Regions from separate parts of the Streptomyces sp. NPDC089799 genome, predicted to be linked through region 2. Evidence: riboswitches for the same ligand, from Rfam matches in the RefSeq annotation. Region 2 holds a riboswitch; each other region holds the start of a gene.

Region 1 (5,644 bases), on a different contig from region 2:
CCGCGGTGGCCCCGCGGAGGTTGCCCTTGGCGTCGTACACGCCGAGGTGGCAGTCGGCGAGCTGGGCGCCGGGGTCGATCCCGGCCAGTCCCAGCCAGATGTTCGACCAGGTGATCCGCTCGCGCAGGACGAGCCGTACCAGGGTGACCCGGCCGCCGACCCCGGCCGAGGACTGGGCCGTGACATGGCCGGCGTCGTTGGGGTCGCCGGTCCAGGCGAGCAGGTTCTGGTCCTGCGGACGGGGCTCCGGGTCGAGTGCGGCCGGGCCGGCCGGCGGGGCCTGGGTGACCCCCGCGGACGCACCCTTCTCCGGCTTCGCACCCGGCGAGCTGCAGCCGGCCAGCAGGGCCGCGACGACGGTGCCGGCCACCAGGCCGACGACGGTACGGGTGATGCGCATGGTCCCCCCAGGAACACGAGTTGCTCAGGGGGCCATGGTCACATCCCGGCGCGCCGATCCGAACGCCGCGTTCCGCCCGGCCCGCCCGACGCCCGGTTCCCGTGGCACGGCCGACGCACGATTTCCCGTGGCGCGGCCGGAACCGTACGGCGCCGGCGGATGTCTCCATCGTTGTCAGCCTTGTCCCCTTACATCCGGAGAAACCGGGGGACGTCATGAAGCACACCATCCACCGCATACGCCGCCGGCAGCTCGTGGCCCTGGCCACGGGGGCGCTCCTCACCGCCGGGATCGGGCTCGCCGCGCCCGCCTCGGCGCAGATGCCGGCGGCGCAGCCCGCCGCCACCGCCCGGAGCAGCACCCCGCTCGTGGTCAACGCCCGCTGGGGCGGCCACTGCACGTACGACCGGCTCGTCATCGACCTGAAGGGGTACGTCCCCGACGTCACCGTCCGCAGGGTCGCCAGGCTGTACTACGACGGGTCCGGCAAGCCGGTCCCGCTCCCCGGCAGGTACTTCCTGGAGATCAGGCTCCACCCGGCCGCCGCCCACGACGGCACGGGCAAGTCCGTCTACAAGGGGCCCAAGCTCCAGCGGATATGGCTGCCGAAGCTCAAGGGCATCGCCATGACCGGCGACTACGAGGGGTACGTGACCTTCGGCGCCGCCTTCGACACCCGTCCCGTCTACAACACGTCCAGGCTGCACCACCCGGAACGCTTCGTGCTGGACGTCAAGCACGCCAACGTCTGCTGAGCACGGGCCGGCCGGGTCCCCGGGGTCGTCGCACGCCCCGGGGACCCGGCCCGGCCCGGTCCCGGTCAGCCGCCGACCGGCGCCTTGGAGCGCAGTACGGTCAGGAACTCGCGCATCCACGCCGGGTGGTCGGGCCAGGCGCGGGCGGAGACCAGCGTGCCGTCGACCACCGCCTCCGAGTCCTCGAAGGCCCCGCCGGCACCCCGCACGTCGGGCTCCAGCGCCGGGTAGGCGGTGACCCGCCGCCCGTCCAGTCCCCCGGAGGCCGCGGTGATCAGCGGACCGTGGCAGATCTGCGCGACCGGCTTGTCGGCCCCGGTGAAGGCGGCGGTGATCCGCTTCACCTCGGGGTCGTTGCGCAGGTACTCGGGGGCCCGCCCGCCGGGGATCACCAGGGCCGCGTACTGCCCCGGGTCGACGTCCGCGAAGGCCACGTCGGCGGGCCAGGTGTAGCCGGGCTTCTCGGTGTAGGTGTCGAAACCGTCCTCGAAGTCGTGCACCACGAAGCGGAGTTTCTTCACCGACGGGGCCGCGATGTGCACCTCGTAGCCCTCTTCGATCAGCCGCTGGTACGGGTAGAGGACTTCCAGCGACTCCGCCGCGTCACCGGTGACGATCAGGACCTTCACTGCCATGGGCTGCTCCTGCGATGTGGGGCACGTCCGGACCCCGGCGACCCTGCCCGCCCTGCGGCCGCCCAAACCGGCCGCAGGCCGCCTCTTCCGGATCACGCCGGGCCGGGCCGGGTTGTGGCGCACGACGGGGGACGACTAGGGTCATCTGGCCTTGGTGTACGGGAAACCGGTGGAAAACCGGTGCGGCCCTCGCCACTGTGATCGGGAAGTCCGGCTCCATCCTTGCGGAAGCCACTGGGCCGACGCGGGAGACCGCACGGCCCGGGAAGGCGGAGCCAGGGCATCAGCACCCGTGAGCCAGGAGACCGGCCGGGGTGCGTTGTCCATCCACGAGGTGCTGGAGAGGTCTCCCAACCCATGCATATAGCCGAGGGGTTCCTGCCCCCGCTGCACGCCGTCGCCTGGGGCGTCGCGTCCGCCCCCTTCGTCGTCCACGGTGTCCGCGCACTGACCCGTGAGGTCAAGGAGAACCCGGAGAGCACGCTGCTCCTCGGCGCGTCCGGAGCGTTCACCTTCGTCCTGTCCGCCCTGAAGATCCCCTCGGTGACGGGCAGTTGTTCCCACCCGACGGGGACGGGGCTGGGGGCCATCCTGTTCCGGCCCCCGATCATGGCCGTGCTCGGCACGATCACCCTGCTCTTCCAGGCGCTGCTGCTGGCCCACGGCGGCCTGACCACCCTGGGCGCCAACGTCTTCTCGATGGCGATCGCCGGCCCCTGGGCGGGTTACGCCGTCTACCGCCTGCTGCGGAGGTCCGGGGCGCCGCTGATGGTCACCGTCTTCTTCGGCGCCTTCTTCGCCGACCTGGTGACCTACTGCGTGACCTCGGTCCAGCTGGCGCTGGCCTTCCCCGACCCGGGCAGCGGCTTCCCCGGCGCGCTGGCCAAGTTCGGCGGCATCTTCGCGGTCACCCAGATCCCGCTCGCCGTCAGCGAGGGCCTGCTGACCGTGCTGGTGATGCGGCTGCTGATGCAGTCCAGCAAGTCGGACCTGGTCCGGCTGGGCGTCGCCGGGCTCGCCGGGAAGCAGGAGGCCGCGGTCTGATGGCGAAGGGCATGTCGAAGAACACGAAGGTCAACCTCCTGCTGCTGCTCCTGGTGGCGGCGCTGGCCGTGCTGCCGCTCGCGCTGGGGATGGGCGAGGGCAAGGAGGAGCCGTTCACCGGGGCGGACGCCCAGGCCGAGGCGGCCATCACCGAGCTGAAGCCGGACTACGAGCCGTGGTTCTCCCCGCTCTACGAACCGCCCTCCGGCGAGGTGGAGTCGGCGCTGTTCGCCCTCCAGGCGGCGATCGGCGCGGGCGTGCTCGCGTACTACTTCGGGCTGCGGCGCGGCCGCCGGCAGGGCGCGGCGGCCGCCGCGGCGGCGAGCACGGCCGAGGGGTCCGCCCGGGCCACGGCCGACCGGTCCGACGGGTCCGACGGGTCCGACGGGTCCGATGGGTTCGCCCCGGCCACCACCGCCGGCTCGGCCGCCGGCTCGACCGGCACCTCGACCGGCACGGAGTCCTGAGTCCGTGCTGCCCATCGACGCGGCCGCGCACAGCAGTCGCTGGCGCGGACGCCACCCGCTGGAGAAGGCCCTGCTGGGGCTGGGCCTGACGGTCGCCGCGGTGTGCCTGCCGCCCTGGCCCGGCGGCCCGGTGGTGGCCGCGGCCACCCTGGGCGTGCTGCTGGGCCCGGCCGGGGTGCCCCGGCGGCAGCTGTGGCGGGCCTTCCGGATCCCGCTGGGGTTCTGCTTCACCGGGGCGGTGCCGCTGCTGTTCGCGGTGGGCGGCCCGGACGGCTGGGTCGCGCTCGCCCCGGACGGACCGCGGCACGCCGCCGACCTGCTGCTCCGTACGTCGGCGGCCTCGCTCGGCGTCCTGCTGTTCGCGTTCACCACCCCGGTCTCGGACGTGCTGCCGCGGCTGGTGCGGGCCGGGGTGCCCGCGCCCGTGGTGGACGTGGCCCTGGTGATGTACCGGATCGGCTTCCTGCTGCTGGACTCGCTGGCCCAGGTGCGTACGGCGCAGGCGGCCCGGCTGGGGAACACCGGCCGGGCGGCGGCCTGGCGGTCGGTGGCCGGGCTGGCCGCGACCGCCTTCGTGCGGGCCTTCGACCGGGCCGGCCGGCTCCAGGCGGGGCTGGCGGGCCGCGGCTACGACGGCACCCTGCGCGTGCTGGTGCCGGAGGCGGCCGTGTCGTGGCGCTTCCTGGCGGCTTCCGGCGCCCTGCTGACCGCGGTGGTCTGCGCGACCCTCGCTCTGAAAGGACTTCAAGGACCGTGACCGTGACCGTGACGTCGCTGGTGGAACTGTCGGGCGCGGGGTACGCGTACGAGGACGGGCCGGACGTGCTGTCCGGGGTGGACTTCGGGATCCCCGAGGGCCGTTCGCTGGCCCTGCTCGGCCGCAACGGCAGCGGCAAGACCACCCTGATGCGGCTGCTGAGCGGCGGGCTGCGGCCGGCCGCCGGCCGGCTGCTGCTGGACGGGGAGCCGGTCTCCCACGACCGGGCCGGCCTGACCCGGCTCCGCTCCTCGGTCCAGCTGGTGGTGCAGGACCCCGACGACCAGCTGTTCGCCGCCTCGGTGGAACAGGACGTGTCCTTCGGGCCGCTCAACCTGGGGCTGCCGGACGCGGAGGTGCGCGCCCGGGTGGACGCCGCGCTGGCGGCGCTGGACATCACCGCGCTGCGCGACCGCCCCACGCACCTGCTGTCCTACGGGCAGCGCAAGCGGGCGGCGATCGCGGGGGCGGTGGCGATGCGACCGCGGGTGCTGATCCTGGACGAGCCGACGGCGGGGCTGGACCCGGACGGGCAGGAACGGCTGCTGGACGTCCTGGCGGGGCTCTCCGGCACCACGGTGGTCATGGCCACGCACGACGTGGACCTGGCGGTGCGGTGGGCGGACGATGCGGCGGTCCTGATCCCCGGGGGGATCCGCACCGGCCCGGCGGGCGAGCTGCTGGCCGATCCCGAGCTGCTCGCCGCGGCGGGGCTGCGACAGGCGTGGTCCCCGGCGGTGACCGTCTTCCTGCGCGCCCACGGCCTCCTCCCCCACGGGTCCTCCGGCCCGCGCACCCCGGAGGAACTCTCCGCACTGGCCTGACCGGCCGTCACGCCTCAGCGGCGCCACCCGGCGAGGAGCAGCAGGGCCACGGGGACGATGCCGAGCAGGAAGCCGGACGGGAAGAGCACCCAGGCGGAGACGAGGACCCAGACGGCCAGGATCCAGCCCACCGCGCGGGGCACCTCCTGGCCGGTGCTCGCCATGCGCGACAGCAGGAGGCCGACCACGATCAGCGGCACGGCGAGGCTGCCGAGCAGGGCCCAGAAGTCGCGCTGCGACTCCAGTTCGTCCATCCCCTCGCCCGACGCTCCGTGCAGTGCGCCGCCGATCCAGCCCGCCAGGTGCGACCGGGCCACGACGGTGCCGTAGACGAGGTGCAGGGCGCCGATGCCGACCAGGCCGCGCCCGGCCCAGAGGACGAGCTTCCGGTTCGGGGACGCGACTGCTCCATTTACGAGACCTTCAGTTCCGATACTCATAGTCTCGTATCATTGCCGCATGGAGCCCGCGAAGCAATCCCCCGGCCGCCCCCGCGACAGCCGGGTCGACGACGCCATCCACGAAGCGGTCCGCCGGCTGGTCGCGGAAGCGGGCTACGCCGGGCTCACCATGGACGCGGTCGCCGCGCGGGCCCGGGTGGGCAAGGCCGCGATCTACCGCCGCTACGGCTCCCGCGGCGAACTGGTCTTCGCTTCGCTGGTGCACGGCCGCGCACCGCAGCCGCTGCCGGACACGGGATCGCTGCGGGGGGACCTGACGGCCCTCGCCGAAGTGATCCTCCGGGCGTTCTCCGACCCGGTG
Region 2 (5,644 bases):
TCCCCTGGCGAGGTCGGCCGGCGTCCGCCGATCTCAGGAGCAGGTCATGAACCGTTCCCTCACCTCCCGCCGCCTCGCGCTCGCGGCGCCGGCCGCACTGGGCGCGTTCGCCCTCACCGTCCTGCCCGCCGCGGCCACGTCGACGCCCGCCCAGATCGCCACGTCGAAGACGAACGGTGTGGCGTACCTCAAGTCCCTTCAGGCCGCTGACGGTTCCTATGCCGGTTCCGGACTGTCCAACGAGTGGGCCTTGAGCGCTTTCGCCGCGGCGGGTACCGCAGTCGTGGACGTCGCCCCGGGCGGGGACACCACGAAGAACGCACGGACCGTCTACCGGAACCTGCTGTCCACGTCCGGCTGGCCCTCGGCCTCCCCGGTCGTCACCGACTACGAGCGCGGCACCCTGAACGCGTACGCGGCCGGCATCGATCCGGCCCGGGTCTCCGCCTCCCGCAACCTGATCGCGAACACCTACTCCTACTGGCAGACCGCCGAGCCCGGCTACTTCGGCCCCTCGGCCAACTTCAACGGCACCGTCTTCGCCGCCCTCGCCCTCGGCGGCGCCAAGACCCAGTCCGGTGGCCCCCGCATACCGCAGGCCCTCACCGACGCACTCACCGCCCGTATCCGAGCCAACCAGCACAACGACGGCGGCTGGCAGTACGGCAAGGCCGAGGGCAACCCGACCGCCCTGGCCGCCCCCGGCGACATCGACATGACCGGCGCCGCGATGGCCGCCCTGTGCACCTCCGGCGTCCCGAACACCGACACCGACGTCGTCCAGGCGAAGAACTTCCTCAAGAGCAAGCTCGTCACCACCTCGGGCGCCTTCAACTCGATGTACGGCGTCAACACCAGCTCCAACGGCTGGGCCGTCGCCGGGCTCAACGCCTGCGGCATCAACCCCCAGACCGGCGATTTCCTCACCACCGCCGGCAAAACCCCGATCGACTTCCTCATCGCCAACCAGTACAACCCCGGCGGCGGCTTCAAGTACAAGCCGGCCGACACCGGCCCCACTGCCTACGCCTCGATCGACTCGCTGCGCGCGGTCGCCGGCGGCGGCTTCACCTCCGCCCCGCCCGCCCCGGTCACCCCGGGCGCACCGAAGTGGGCGGCCCAGTCGACGTTCACCTCGGGCACGGCCACCAAGCTGGCCCTCACCGTCGACGACGGTGCCGGCAGCCTGAAGGTCTGCTCGGTCTCCTTCACCCCGACCGGCACGACCACCACCCTCGGCGACGTCCTGAACGCGGCGGCCACGGCGGCCACACCGGGCGGCTGTGTCACCGGCGTGACGCCGTCCTCCGGCACCGGCACCGTCACCGCCGTCAACGGCAAGGCCAACAGCGGCTCGAACACCTGGAAGGTGAGCGTGGACGGCTCCGCCTTCGCAGGCGCCGCCCGCGGCAAGGTGATCAACGTGGGCGACACCATCGCGCTGCGCTGGGGTCTCTGAGGCGTGTGACGGGCGGGGGTGCGCATCGCGCCCCCGCCCGCAGTACACCGGATCGGATCGGATCAGAAGGACGTCCAGACGAACGACACCTGGTCGCCCGCGTTCAGCTTGAACTGGCAGCCGCCCACCGGGGTGGGCGTGCCGTTGACGGATATGTTCCAGTAGGCCGAGCCGCCGCCGCTGACACCCTTGATGGTGTCGACGGAGAAGTCGTCGAACGAGGCGTACCAGGTGCCGTCCCAGGCGAAGTAGTTCAGCCGGGCGGCGTCGTCCAGGGCGGCGGTCGGGGTGGGGACCTTGCTCGGGTTGGCGCCGCCGTTGGTGCCGTCGCACTTGTGGGTGCCGCCGGTGCCGGTGGTCACGTCGTGGCCCTTGGTGGTGATCTTCCCCTTGAACAGCTGCCCGTCGGGGCCCTGCACGGTGAGGTTGACCTTGACCGGGGCATTGGTGTTGACCGGCTTGGCGTGGGCGACGGCCGGGACGGCGGTGAGGCCGGTGAGGGCGAGTCCCAGGGCGGCCGTGGTGACGGCGGCGCGGCGGGCGGGGCTCAGGCGCATGGGGTGGCCTTTCTGACCGGTCCGGTCGGCCGATGCGGCTCCCGCGACCGGCGCGACCCACCGGCGGCAGGCGTACGAGCGACGCGCTGACGTGGTGTTCCGGCGGTACCGGGCTTCGCTCTGCAGACCGTGACAGTGGAAGCGGATGCTGCCGCGCGGCGGGCATCCCGACTCGCGGCGCAGGTCAGCGCACCGCACACGGTTGCAGGTCAGCGCCGGATTCCCACCGGCTTCCCCCGATCGCACAGCCATTCGGTTGTGGCCGGCCGCAGCCGGGCAGTGGCATCGTACGGTGCGCCCCCTCCGCGGCCAAGTGCCTTACGCGGCAGGGGAGCTGTGCGACTCGGCCGCACCAAGGCGGATGGTGACCGAGATGCGCGCAAACCCCGACGCGCTCCCGGTCGGCATCGCCGACGCAGAGCCGCATTTCCGACTCGCGCCCCAACGGCCGGAATTTCCGGCGGTGCGTACTAGGATCCGCCGCTAGCATCACTCGACCGACCGCTGCTCACCCAATCGATTGGAAGCCCGATGATCGGCGTGCTCGTGACTTTCACACAGACCGACAAGTTCGATCGTTCAACCCTGGCAAAGATTGCCGACGAACTCCGCGGACCGTTCGAAGGCATGGCCGGCCTGCGCCTCAAGAGCTTCATGCTCGACGAAGACGGCGTTCGGGCGAGGAACTTCTACGTGTGGGATGACGAGGAGAAAGCCCGCTCTTTCTTCACGGAGGAGATCACCGAAAAGGTGACAGGAATCTATGGCGTCCCGCCCACAATCGAATTCCTCGACATCGTGGGTCTCGTCGACAACTCCGGCACCTGAGCCTCAAGGCGGCTGCACAAATCTTCGGGACCATCCGGGCATGCCGGGAAAGGGGCGCGGCGGACACCACTCCGCCGCGCCCCCTTCCACCACACGCCGCCGGGACCCTCGGCCCGGCCGCGGCACCGGGCCCTCAGCAGTCCCGGTCGTAGGTGGGGAACCCCCGGCCCGTCTTGCGGCCCGGCAGCCGATGAAGTCGAGGGCCCGCCGTGAGGATCTCGTCGTGGCGGTCGCCGGGTGCCGCAAGGAGCCGGACCCGGTGCGTGGTTGCGGTGGTGGTCATGCGGTGTCCTGACGAGGGGACAGGGGGTGGGGCGTCCTAGTGGAACTGCTCTTCCTCGGTGGAGCCGGTGAGGGCGGTGGTGGAGGAGGCGGGGTTGACTGCGGTGGAGACCAGGTCGAAGTAGCCGGTGCCGACCTCGCGCTGGTGCTTGACGGCGGTGAACCCGTGCCGCTGGGCGGCGAACTCGCGTTCCTGGAGGTCGACGTAGGCAGTCATGCCGTGTTCGGCGTAGCCGCGGGCGAGGTCGAACATGCCGTGGTTGAGGGAGTGGAAGCCGGCCAGCGTGATGAACTGGAACTTGTACCCCATGGCACCCAGCTCCTTCTGGAACGTGGCGATCCGGTCGTCGTCCAGGGCCGCCTTCCAGTTGAAGGACGGCGAGCAGTTGTAGGCGAGCATCTGATCCGGGTACTGCGCGTGGATCGCCTCGGCGAACTCGCGGGCCTGGGAGAGGTCCGGGGTGCCGGTCTCGACCCAGATGAGATCGGCGTACGGGGCGTAGGCGAGGCCGCGGGCGATGACGGGTGCCATGCCGTTCCGGACGCGGTGGAACCCCTCTGCGGTCCGCTCGCCGGTGACGAACTGCGCGTCGCGCTCGTCGACGTCGCTGGTCAGCAGGTTCGCGGCGAGGGCGTCGGTACGGGCGATGATCAGGGTGGGGGTGTCCGCGATGTCGGCGGCGAGGCGGGCCGCGTTCAGGGTGCGGATGTGCTGGGAGGTGGGGACGAGGACCTTGCCGCCGAGGTGGCCACACTTCTTCTCGGAGGCGAGCTGGTCCTCGTAGTGGATACCGGCTGCTCCCGCCGCGATCATCGCCTTCGTCAGCTCGAAGGCGTTCAGCGGACCGCCGAAGCCGGCCTCGGCGTCCGCGACGATCGGCGCGAGCCAGTCCGTCGGGTCCGAGCCGCCCTCGGCCGTGGCGATCTGATCGGCGCGCAGCAGGGCGTTGTTGATCCGGCGCACCACCTGCGGCACCGAGTTGACCGGGTACAGGGACTGGTCGGGGTAGGTGTGTCCGGCCTGGTTGGCGTCGGCGGCGACCTGCCAGCCGGACAGGTAGATCGCCTGGAGGCCGGCGCGGACCTGCTGGACGGCCTGGCCGCCGGTCAGCGCGCCCAGGGCGTGGACGTAGTCGAGGTCGTGGAGCTGCCGCCACAACCGCTCGGCGCCGCGACGGGCGAGGGTGTGCTCCTCACGGACGCTGCCGGAGAGCCGGACGACATCCTCGGCGGTGTGGGTGCGCTCGACACCCGCCCATCGCGGGTCGTCGGCCCACCGCTGCTTGAGCCGCCCGGCCGCCGCCTTCGTCGTGTGGGTGTCTGCCATGACCGTCACCGTCTCCATGGGTTCGCGTGGTCTGCCAACCTCCCGACGCTTGCGACAGGATGCTGGCACTGCGTGCCTTGATCTAAGGTTGCGGGCCGCCGGCCCCACCTGGGGTGGAGCTGAGCAATGCTGCAGGTCAGCCTCGCTGGACTAGCCGGATTCCCAACGTCAGGGCGCGAGTCGGTCCCAGCCTGTCTGCCTGGCCGTCAGGGACCGGCGGGCCGCACAACAGACTTTGACAGCGGCACGCAGTGCCAGCAATGAGGTACGTCTGCCAACTTCTGCGAATCTTCTGCGGCGTATTTGCCAAGCTTGCGAAGGGTTCACAGCGACAGGACCATGCGTAATCTGAGGCCGGATGGGGCCCAAGGAGGCCCAAGGAGGCCGAAGGAGGCCGAAGGAGGCCGAAGGAGGCCCGGTGGGCAAGACGTACGCAGGTGCACGGCTGCGGCGGCTGCGCGAGGAGCGCCGGATGAGCCAGGCCGAACTGGCCCGCGTCCTGGCCATCTCCCCCAGCTACCTGAATCAGATGGAGCACGACTCCCGGCCCCTCACCGTGCCGGTCCTGCTGCGGCTGACCGAGGCGTTCGGCGTGGACCCCGGCTTCTTCTCGGAACGTGACACCAGCCGTCTTGTCGCGGACCTGCGCGAGGCTCTGGCGAACGAGGTCGCCGAGGCCCGGGTCTCTCCCTCGGACCTGGCCGAGCTCGCCACCCGGATGCCTGCGGTGGCCTCCGTCCTGCTGGACCTGGGCCGGCGCAGCCAACTCCTGGCGGAGCGGCTGGCGGACACCGCGGACGGCAGGGACGGGGGCACGGCCGCGCCCCGTTCACCGCACGAGGAGATCCGCGAGTTCTTCCACCGGCGCCAGAACTACCTCCACGACACCGACCTCGCCGCCGAAACCCTCGCCCGGGACCTCGGCGTCCGCCCGGGAGAGGTCGTCCGGGTGCTGTCGAACCGTCTCACCGGGCACCACGGGATCCGGCTCGCCCCGGACTCCGACCGGCTGCACCACTACGACGAAGGGACACGGGTCCTGCACCTGTCCGGCCGGCTCCGCCCCGGCCAGCAGGCGTTCCGCATGGCCACCCAGCTCGCCCTGCTCGAGTACGGCGACGAGCTGGACCGGCTCGCCACCGAGGACTTCCAGGCCGGCTCCCCCGCGCACGGCCTGGCCCGCATCGGCAT
Region 3 (5,644 bases), on a different contig from region 2:
CACCACGCTCATCGCCACCGCCGCCCTGGTGCTGTCCAACCTCGGCGGATTCCTGATCGGCACCCTCCTCGGCATCCTCGGCGGCGGCCTGATGTTCGGCTGGCAGCCGCGCACCGCACGCACCCCCACCCCGAACGCCGCACCCGTCCCCACCCGCTCCCCCGCGCCGGGCACCGCCGCCCCCGCGCACTCCGATCCCCAAGGAGCCCAGCCATGACCCGCACGCCCACCGCGCTCGCCCTCGGTCTGGCCGCCGCCGGCAGCCTGATCCTGGGTTCGGCCGCCACCGCGACCGCCGCCCCGGCACCCGTGTTACCCGCCGCCGGGTCGACCACCGTCACCCCGGCCGGCCACGCCTTCAAGGCCCAGCTCACCGGCAAGGCCACCCTGAAGGCCGGTTCCGTCACCGTGACCTGCTCGGTCTCCGTGGCCACCGGCACCGTCCCCGCCGCGCCCGGCAACCACAACCCGGCCGGCGCCGTCTCCTCCCCCATCTCCGCGCCCACGTACAGCTCCTGTACGTCGAGCATGCCCGGCGTCACCCCCACCGTGACGACCAGCGGCGCGTGGACGGTCGCCATGCAGAACGGAAGCCCGAGCACCGGCACCATGACCGTCCCGACCGGCGGGCTGGTGGTCCGTACGAGCGGCCTGGCCACCTGCACCGTCGTCGCCGCCCCCACCGCCCCGGCGCCCGTCACCGCCACCTGGGCGAACGGCGCCCCGCCCACGCTGACCTTCGTCAACGCCTCGGTGCCGGTCAAGGTGACCGGCGGGTTCGGCTGCCCGACCAGTGCGACCGCCTCCGTCTTCAACGCGGTCTACCAGGTCTCCGACACCACCGACCCGGCGCAGCAGATCACCGTGGCGCCCTGACCGCCGTCAGCACCGACGGCAGCCCGCGGAAGCCCACTGCGGCCAAGGCGGCCGCGGCAGCTCACGGCAGGTAGACGATGCTGGGCGCGCCCGTCGTCGGATGGACGCCGATCCGGGTCCGTACGCCGTACACCGCGTCCAGCATCTCCTCCGTCAGCACCTCCCCCGGCGTCCCGGCGGCCACCACCCGCCCCTCGGCGAGCAGGTACAGCCGGTCGCAGAACGACGCGGCCAGGTTGAGGTCGTGCAGCACCAGCAGGCCGGTCGCGGGCAGTCCCCGGACCAGCCCGAGCATCTCCAGCTGGTAGCGGATGTCGAGGTGGTTGGTCGGTTCGTCCAGGGCCAGCAGACCGGGTTCCTGGACCAGCGCGCGGGCCAGCAGCGCGCGCTGCCGCTCGCCTCCGGACAACTCCTCGAAGCGCCGGTCGGCGAACCCCTCCGCCCCGACCGTCCGCAGTGCCCCGGCGACGCGCCGCGCGTCCTCGGGGCCGTCCTGTTCCCAGAACCGCTTGTGCGGGCTCCGCCCCATGGCGACCACTTCCCGGACGGTCAGGCCCAGGGTGCCGGTCGCGTCCTGCGGGACCACCGCCACCCGGCGGGCCCGCTCCTTCACCCCCAGCGAGGCGACGTCCGTGCCGTCGAGCGCGATCCGCCCGGCAGTGGGCGTCAGGGTGCCGTACACGCAGCGCAGCAGGGTGGTCTTCCCGCTGCCGTTGGGGCCCGCCAGGCCGACGGTCTCACCGGGGCGGGCGGTCAGGTCCACACCGTGCAGCACGGTGTGCCCGCCGGTCTCGAACCGCAGTCCCTCGACGCGCAGTTCCGTCCCGGTCATCCGGCGATTCCTTCCGCCCGGGAGGACCGCCGCAGCAGCCACAGGAAGAAGGGGCCGCCGAGCAGGGCGGTGACCACGCCGACGGGTATCTCCTCGGGTGCCGCGGCGGTACGGGCGACCAGGTCGGCCAGCGTCAGGAACACCGCCCCGCCGAGCGCGGACACCGGGAGCAGCGACCGGTGTCCGGCGCCGACGGCCATCCGGGCGGCGTGCGGCACCATCAGCCCGACGAATCCGATCGCCCCGCTGTACGCCACCAGCACCCCGATGACCAGGGAGGTGAGCACGAACACGGCGGCCCGGAACCGACCGGTGTCCAGGCCGAGCGTGCGCGCGCCCTCCTCTCCCGCGAGCAGCAGGTCCAGCGGCCTGGCCAGGGCCGACAGCAGGGCGGTGCCGCTGAGCAGCACCGCGGCGGGGAGCGCCAGTTCGTCCCAGCGCGCGCCGCCGAGTCCACCCAGGGTCCAGAACAGTACGGAGCGCACCTGGTCGGGCTGGGCGGAGAGCACCAGGACCAGGCTGGTCAGGGCGGCCAGTACGTACTGCACGGCGACACCCGCGAGGATCAGCCGGCCGGTGGTCATGGTGCCGCCGCGGCGGGCCAGGGCGTAGACGGCGATCAGGGCGGTCATGGAGCCGGCGAACGCGGCGATGGGCAGGGACAGGCTCAGCGAGGCGCCGACTCCGAGCACGATGACCAGCACCGCACCGGCCGAGGCCCCGGAGGAGGCGCCCAGCAGGAAGGGGTCGGCGAGCTGGTTGCGGACCAGCGCCTGCAGGACGGCTCCGGTGACGGCGAGCCCGGCTCCCACCATCGCGCCCAGCAGCACCCGCGGCATCCGGACGTCCCAGACGATCGCTGCGAACGCGCCGTCCGGCCGGCCGGGGCCGGCGAGCACCAGGTCCAGCACCTCGCCCGGGGCGATCCGGACCGGCCCGAGGGCGAGCCCGGCGAGGGCGGAGGCGAGCAGGGCGGCGGCGAGCAGCCCGAGGACGAGCCCGGACCTCCTCGACCCGGGGCCCGGCCGGAGAGCCGGTGTCGGGCCCGACCGGAGACCCGGCCTCGGACCAGGTTTCGCCCTCGGCCGGAAGTCGGAACGCCCGCTGCCCGTGAGGCGGTTCACGACGCCCCGGGGTGCAGCCGGCCCGCCAGCGATTCCACTGCGTCGGCCACGCGCACGCCGAGCACGGCGGACGACAGCGGCAGCACGACGAACCGCTTGTCCCTGATCGCCGGGACCTGGGCCAGCGCCGGGTCGTCCAGCAGCCGCCGCTTCTTCTCCTCGACGCTGGTGCCGCCGTAGTCGTAGATGAGGACGACCTCGGGCTTCCGCTGGATGACCTCCTCCCAGGGGACGTCGCCGAAGCTGTCCTTGAGGTCGGCGAAGACGTTGGTGCCGCCGGCCCGGGTCACGATCTCGTTGGCGATGCCGTGTCCGCCGGAGGTGAAGGCGGAGCCCTCGCCGGAGTCGTAGACGAAGACGGTCGGCTTCTGCCGGGTGGCGACCTTCGCGGCCACCGCGTCGAGCCGCCGCTGCTGGTCGGCGATCAGGTCCTGTCCGCGCCCGGGGACCCCGAACGTGCGGGCCACCTCGGTGATCTCGGAGTTCAGCTGCTCGATGCCGACCGGGCCGCGGGTGCAGTACTCGATGCTCAGCCGCGTGCGGATGCCGGTCTTCTCCAGGCCCGCCCGGTCGCGGCCCGCCGCCTTGTCGAAGGCGGAGGAGTATCCGCCGTAGACGAAGTCGGGGTTGGCCGAGAGCAGGACCTCCTTGGAGGGGTACTCCTTGGCCAGCACCTTGATGCCGTCGTACGCCGTCCGGTAGCGGGGCAGTACGGAGTCGTCGAGGTAGGCGGTCCCGGCCATCCGGTCCTGCAGGCCGAGGGCGAGCATCAGCTCGGTGGCGTGCTGGTTCATCGTCACGGCACGGCGCGGCGGCGCCTTGTAGGTGGTCTCCACACCGCAGTTGGTGACGGTGTACGGGAATCCGGACGCGGAGCCGGCCGACGCGGCGCCGTCGTCGGTGCCGGAACCGGAACCGCTGCACGCGGTGAGGGATATCAGGGGTACGAGCAGCGCGGCGGACAGCGCGGCGCGCAGAACGGCCTTACGGGAGCGGGAATTCACGGAAGCGGGCCTCTCCGGGGGATCCTCGTCCCCTCGTCAAGCGGGTTGCTGAGGCGGCGCGTCAGGGTCTGACTCCCGGAATCCACGGGGGAGTTCCGGTCACAGTGGCGGGACCGCACCGGAGTCACACCGGATTTCCTGGTCCGCACCGCCTTGTGGTGACTCGCCCAGTCTGCCAGACACCTCCCGGGACCCGACTTGCACTGCGTTCAACGGCTGACCTAAGGTCACATCTGAACACAGTTCAAGTGCACGTGTGGGCACAAGTATGCCTGCGCACAGTGCAGTTGAACGGAAAACCGCTGTCACGGACCGGTGGCGTGCGGAGTCGAGCACGACCGAGGGGATGGGCATGTCTGTCGAGCGGGGCGTCGTTCTGAGTGACTCCGGCTGGCCGGGACCCCGGACCCCGGCCCCCGCGGAGCAGCGCTTCGGTGCCGTAATCACCCCTCTCGCCACCGCCGGGCCCTAGTCTGGATTCCTCGTCCCGGGAGGGTCCTTGAGCGCGGTCGTCTTCGTCCACGGTGTCGGCAAGCAGTACTTGAGCGAGGATTCCCTGGCCCGGGACGTGGTGCCCGAACTGGTGGGCGGCGCAAGACTGTCCGACGGCCCGGTGCCCGCCTCCGACGACGTGTCCGTCGCCTTCTACGGGGACCTGTTCCGCCCGCACGGCACCCGTGCCGGAGGCGAATTCCCGTACGAGGCAGCCGACATCGAGACCGAGGACGAGTTCCGGCTGCTGATGGAGTGGTGGGCGGAAGCCGCCCGCACCGACCCGGCCGTGCCCGCACCCAACGCCCCCGGAAGCCGCGGCACGGCGGGGTGGGCGGCGTCCCGGGCCCTGCGACTGAACTCCGTACGGTCGGCCCTGGACGCCCTGACCGGCGCGGCCTTCCTGCGCGGGGTGCTCGACCGGGCACTGATCGGCGACCTGAAGCAGCTCACCGCCTACCTCTCCGACCAGGCGGTCCGGAGCGCGGCCCGGGCCCGGGTGGCCGCGCGCATCACCCCGGCCACGAAGGTGGTCGTCGGGCACTCGCTGGGCTCGGTGGTCGCCTACGAGACCCTGTGCGACCGGACGCACCACACCGGCTGGGACGTTCCCGCGTTCGTCACCATCGGCTCGCCGCTGGGCATGCGCTCGCTGGTGCTGGACCGGTTGGACCCCGCGCCGGACGGGAACCGGCGGGCGGTCTGGCCCGGGCCGGTCCGGACCTGGACCAACATCGCCGACTCCACGGACATCGTCGCCCTGGTGCGCGAGCTGCGGCCCTCCTACGGCGACGGGGTGACCGACCTCCTCGTGCACAACGGCAGCCACATGCACGACGCGACCCGCTACCTGACCGCGGCGGAGACCGGCCGGGCCGTGGCGGCCGGGCTGCGCGCGGACGGCACCGTCCGCACGGCGGACCGGTGAGGCGGTTCCTCGTCGCCGCCGGCACCCGCCACTACCTCCAGGACCCGGAGCTGCCGCGGGCGCACGAGGACGTGACGGCGGTGGCAGAACTGTTCACGGCCGCCGGATACGAGCGGGTGCTGGCCGGGGTCTCGCTGGACCCGGCCGCGGCCCGCTTCGAGGAGGCCCTCGCCGACTGGTGCGAGACGGCCGCCCTGGAGCCGGAGGACGCCGTCGTCCTCTACTACGCCGGCCACGGCCACCGCGCGCCCGGCGGCTACCGGCTGGCCTGCGCCGACTCCCGGCACGGCCGGCCCGGATCATGGCTCTCGCTGTCCGCGCTCGCCGAGATCCTGGCCGAATCCCCCGTCCGCAACGTGCTGTTCGTCGTGGACGCCTGCCACGCCGC

Evidence for each region. A riboswitch is a leader RNA that binds a small molecule or an ion and turns the genes downstream of it on or off. The one in region 2 is predicted to bind cobalamin.
Region 1: it holds a riboswitch for cobalamin, as region 2 does, so the genes downstream of both, AB0O36_RS33890 (energy-coupling factor ABC transporter permease) here and AB0O36_RS02930 (DUF4430 domain-containing protein) in region 2, are expected to answer to the same signal.
Region 3: it holds a riboswitch for cobalamin, as region 2 does, so the genes downstream of both, AB0O36_RS03870 (ABC transporter substrate-binding protein) here and AB0O36_RS02930 (DUF4430 domain-containing protein) in region 2, are expected to answer to the same signal.

The regions. Positions count from the first base shown of each region.
Region 1 is NZ_JBFBGR010000048.1:17,132-22,775, forward strand. It holds gene AB0O36_RS33875 (hypothetical protein) at 1-400, opposite strand, end outside; gene AB0O36_RS33880 (hypothetical protein) at 616-1,155, shown strand; gene AB0O36_RS33885 (DJ-1/PfpI family protein) at 1,221-1,790, opposite strand; cobalamin riboswitch at 1,926-2,119, shown strand; gene AB0O36_RS33890 (energy-coupling factor ABC transporter permease) at 2,148-2,834, shown strand; gene AB0O36_RS33895 (energy-coupling factor ABC transporter substrate-binding protein) at 2,846-3,301, shown strand; gene cbiQ (cobalt ECF transporter T component CbiQ) at 3,306-4,058, shown strand; gene AB0O36_RS33905 (ATP-binding cassette domain-containing protein) at 4,061-4,882, shown strand; gene AB0O36_RS33910 (DUF6463 family protein) at 4,897-5,322, opposite strand; gene AB0O36_RS33915 (TetR/AcrR family transcriptional regulator) at 5,342-5,644, shown strand, end outside.
Region 2 is NZ_JBFBGR010000002.1:273,079-278,722, reverse strand. It holds gene AB0O36_RS02935 (prenyltransferase/squalene oxidase repeat-containing protein) at 47-1,459, shown strand; gene AB0O36_RS02930 (DUF4430 domain-containing protein) at 1,522-2,016, opposite strand; cobalamin riboswitch at 2,156-2,302, opposite strand; gene AB0O36_RS02925 (hypothetical protein) at 2,548-2,844, shown strand; gene AB0O36_RS02920 (hypothetical protein) at 2,978-3,127, opposite strand; gene aceA (isocitrate lyase) at 3,164-4,453, opposite strand; gene AB0O36_RS02910 (short-chain fatty acyl-CoA regulator family protein) at 4,872-5,644, shown strand, end outside.
Region 3 is NZ_JBFBGR010000003.1:151,977-157,620, forward strand. It holds gene AB0O36_RS03850 (DUF6114 domain-containing protein) at 1-217, shown strand, start outside; gene AB0O36_RS03855 (hypothetical protein) at 214-876, shown strand; gene AB0O36_RS03860 (ABC transporter ATP-binding protein) at 938-1,708, opposite strand; gene AB0O36_RS03865 (iron ABC transporter permease) at 1,705-2,694, opposite strand; gene AB0O36_RS03870 (ABC transporter substrate-binding protein) at 2,829-3,836, opposite strand; cobalamin riboswitch at 3,878-4,018, opposite strand; gene AB0O36_RS03875 (hypothetical protein) at 4,336-5,256, shown strand; gene AB0O36_RS03880 (caspase family protein) at 5,253-5,644, shown strand, end outside.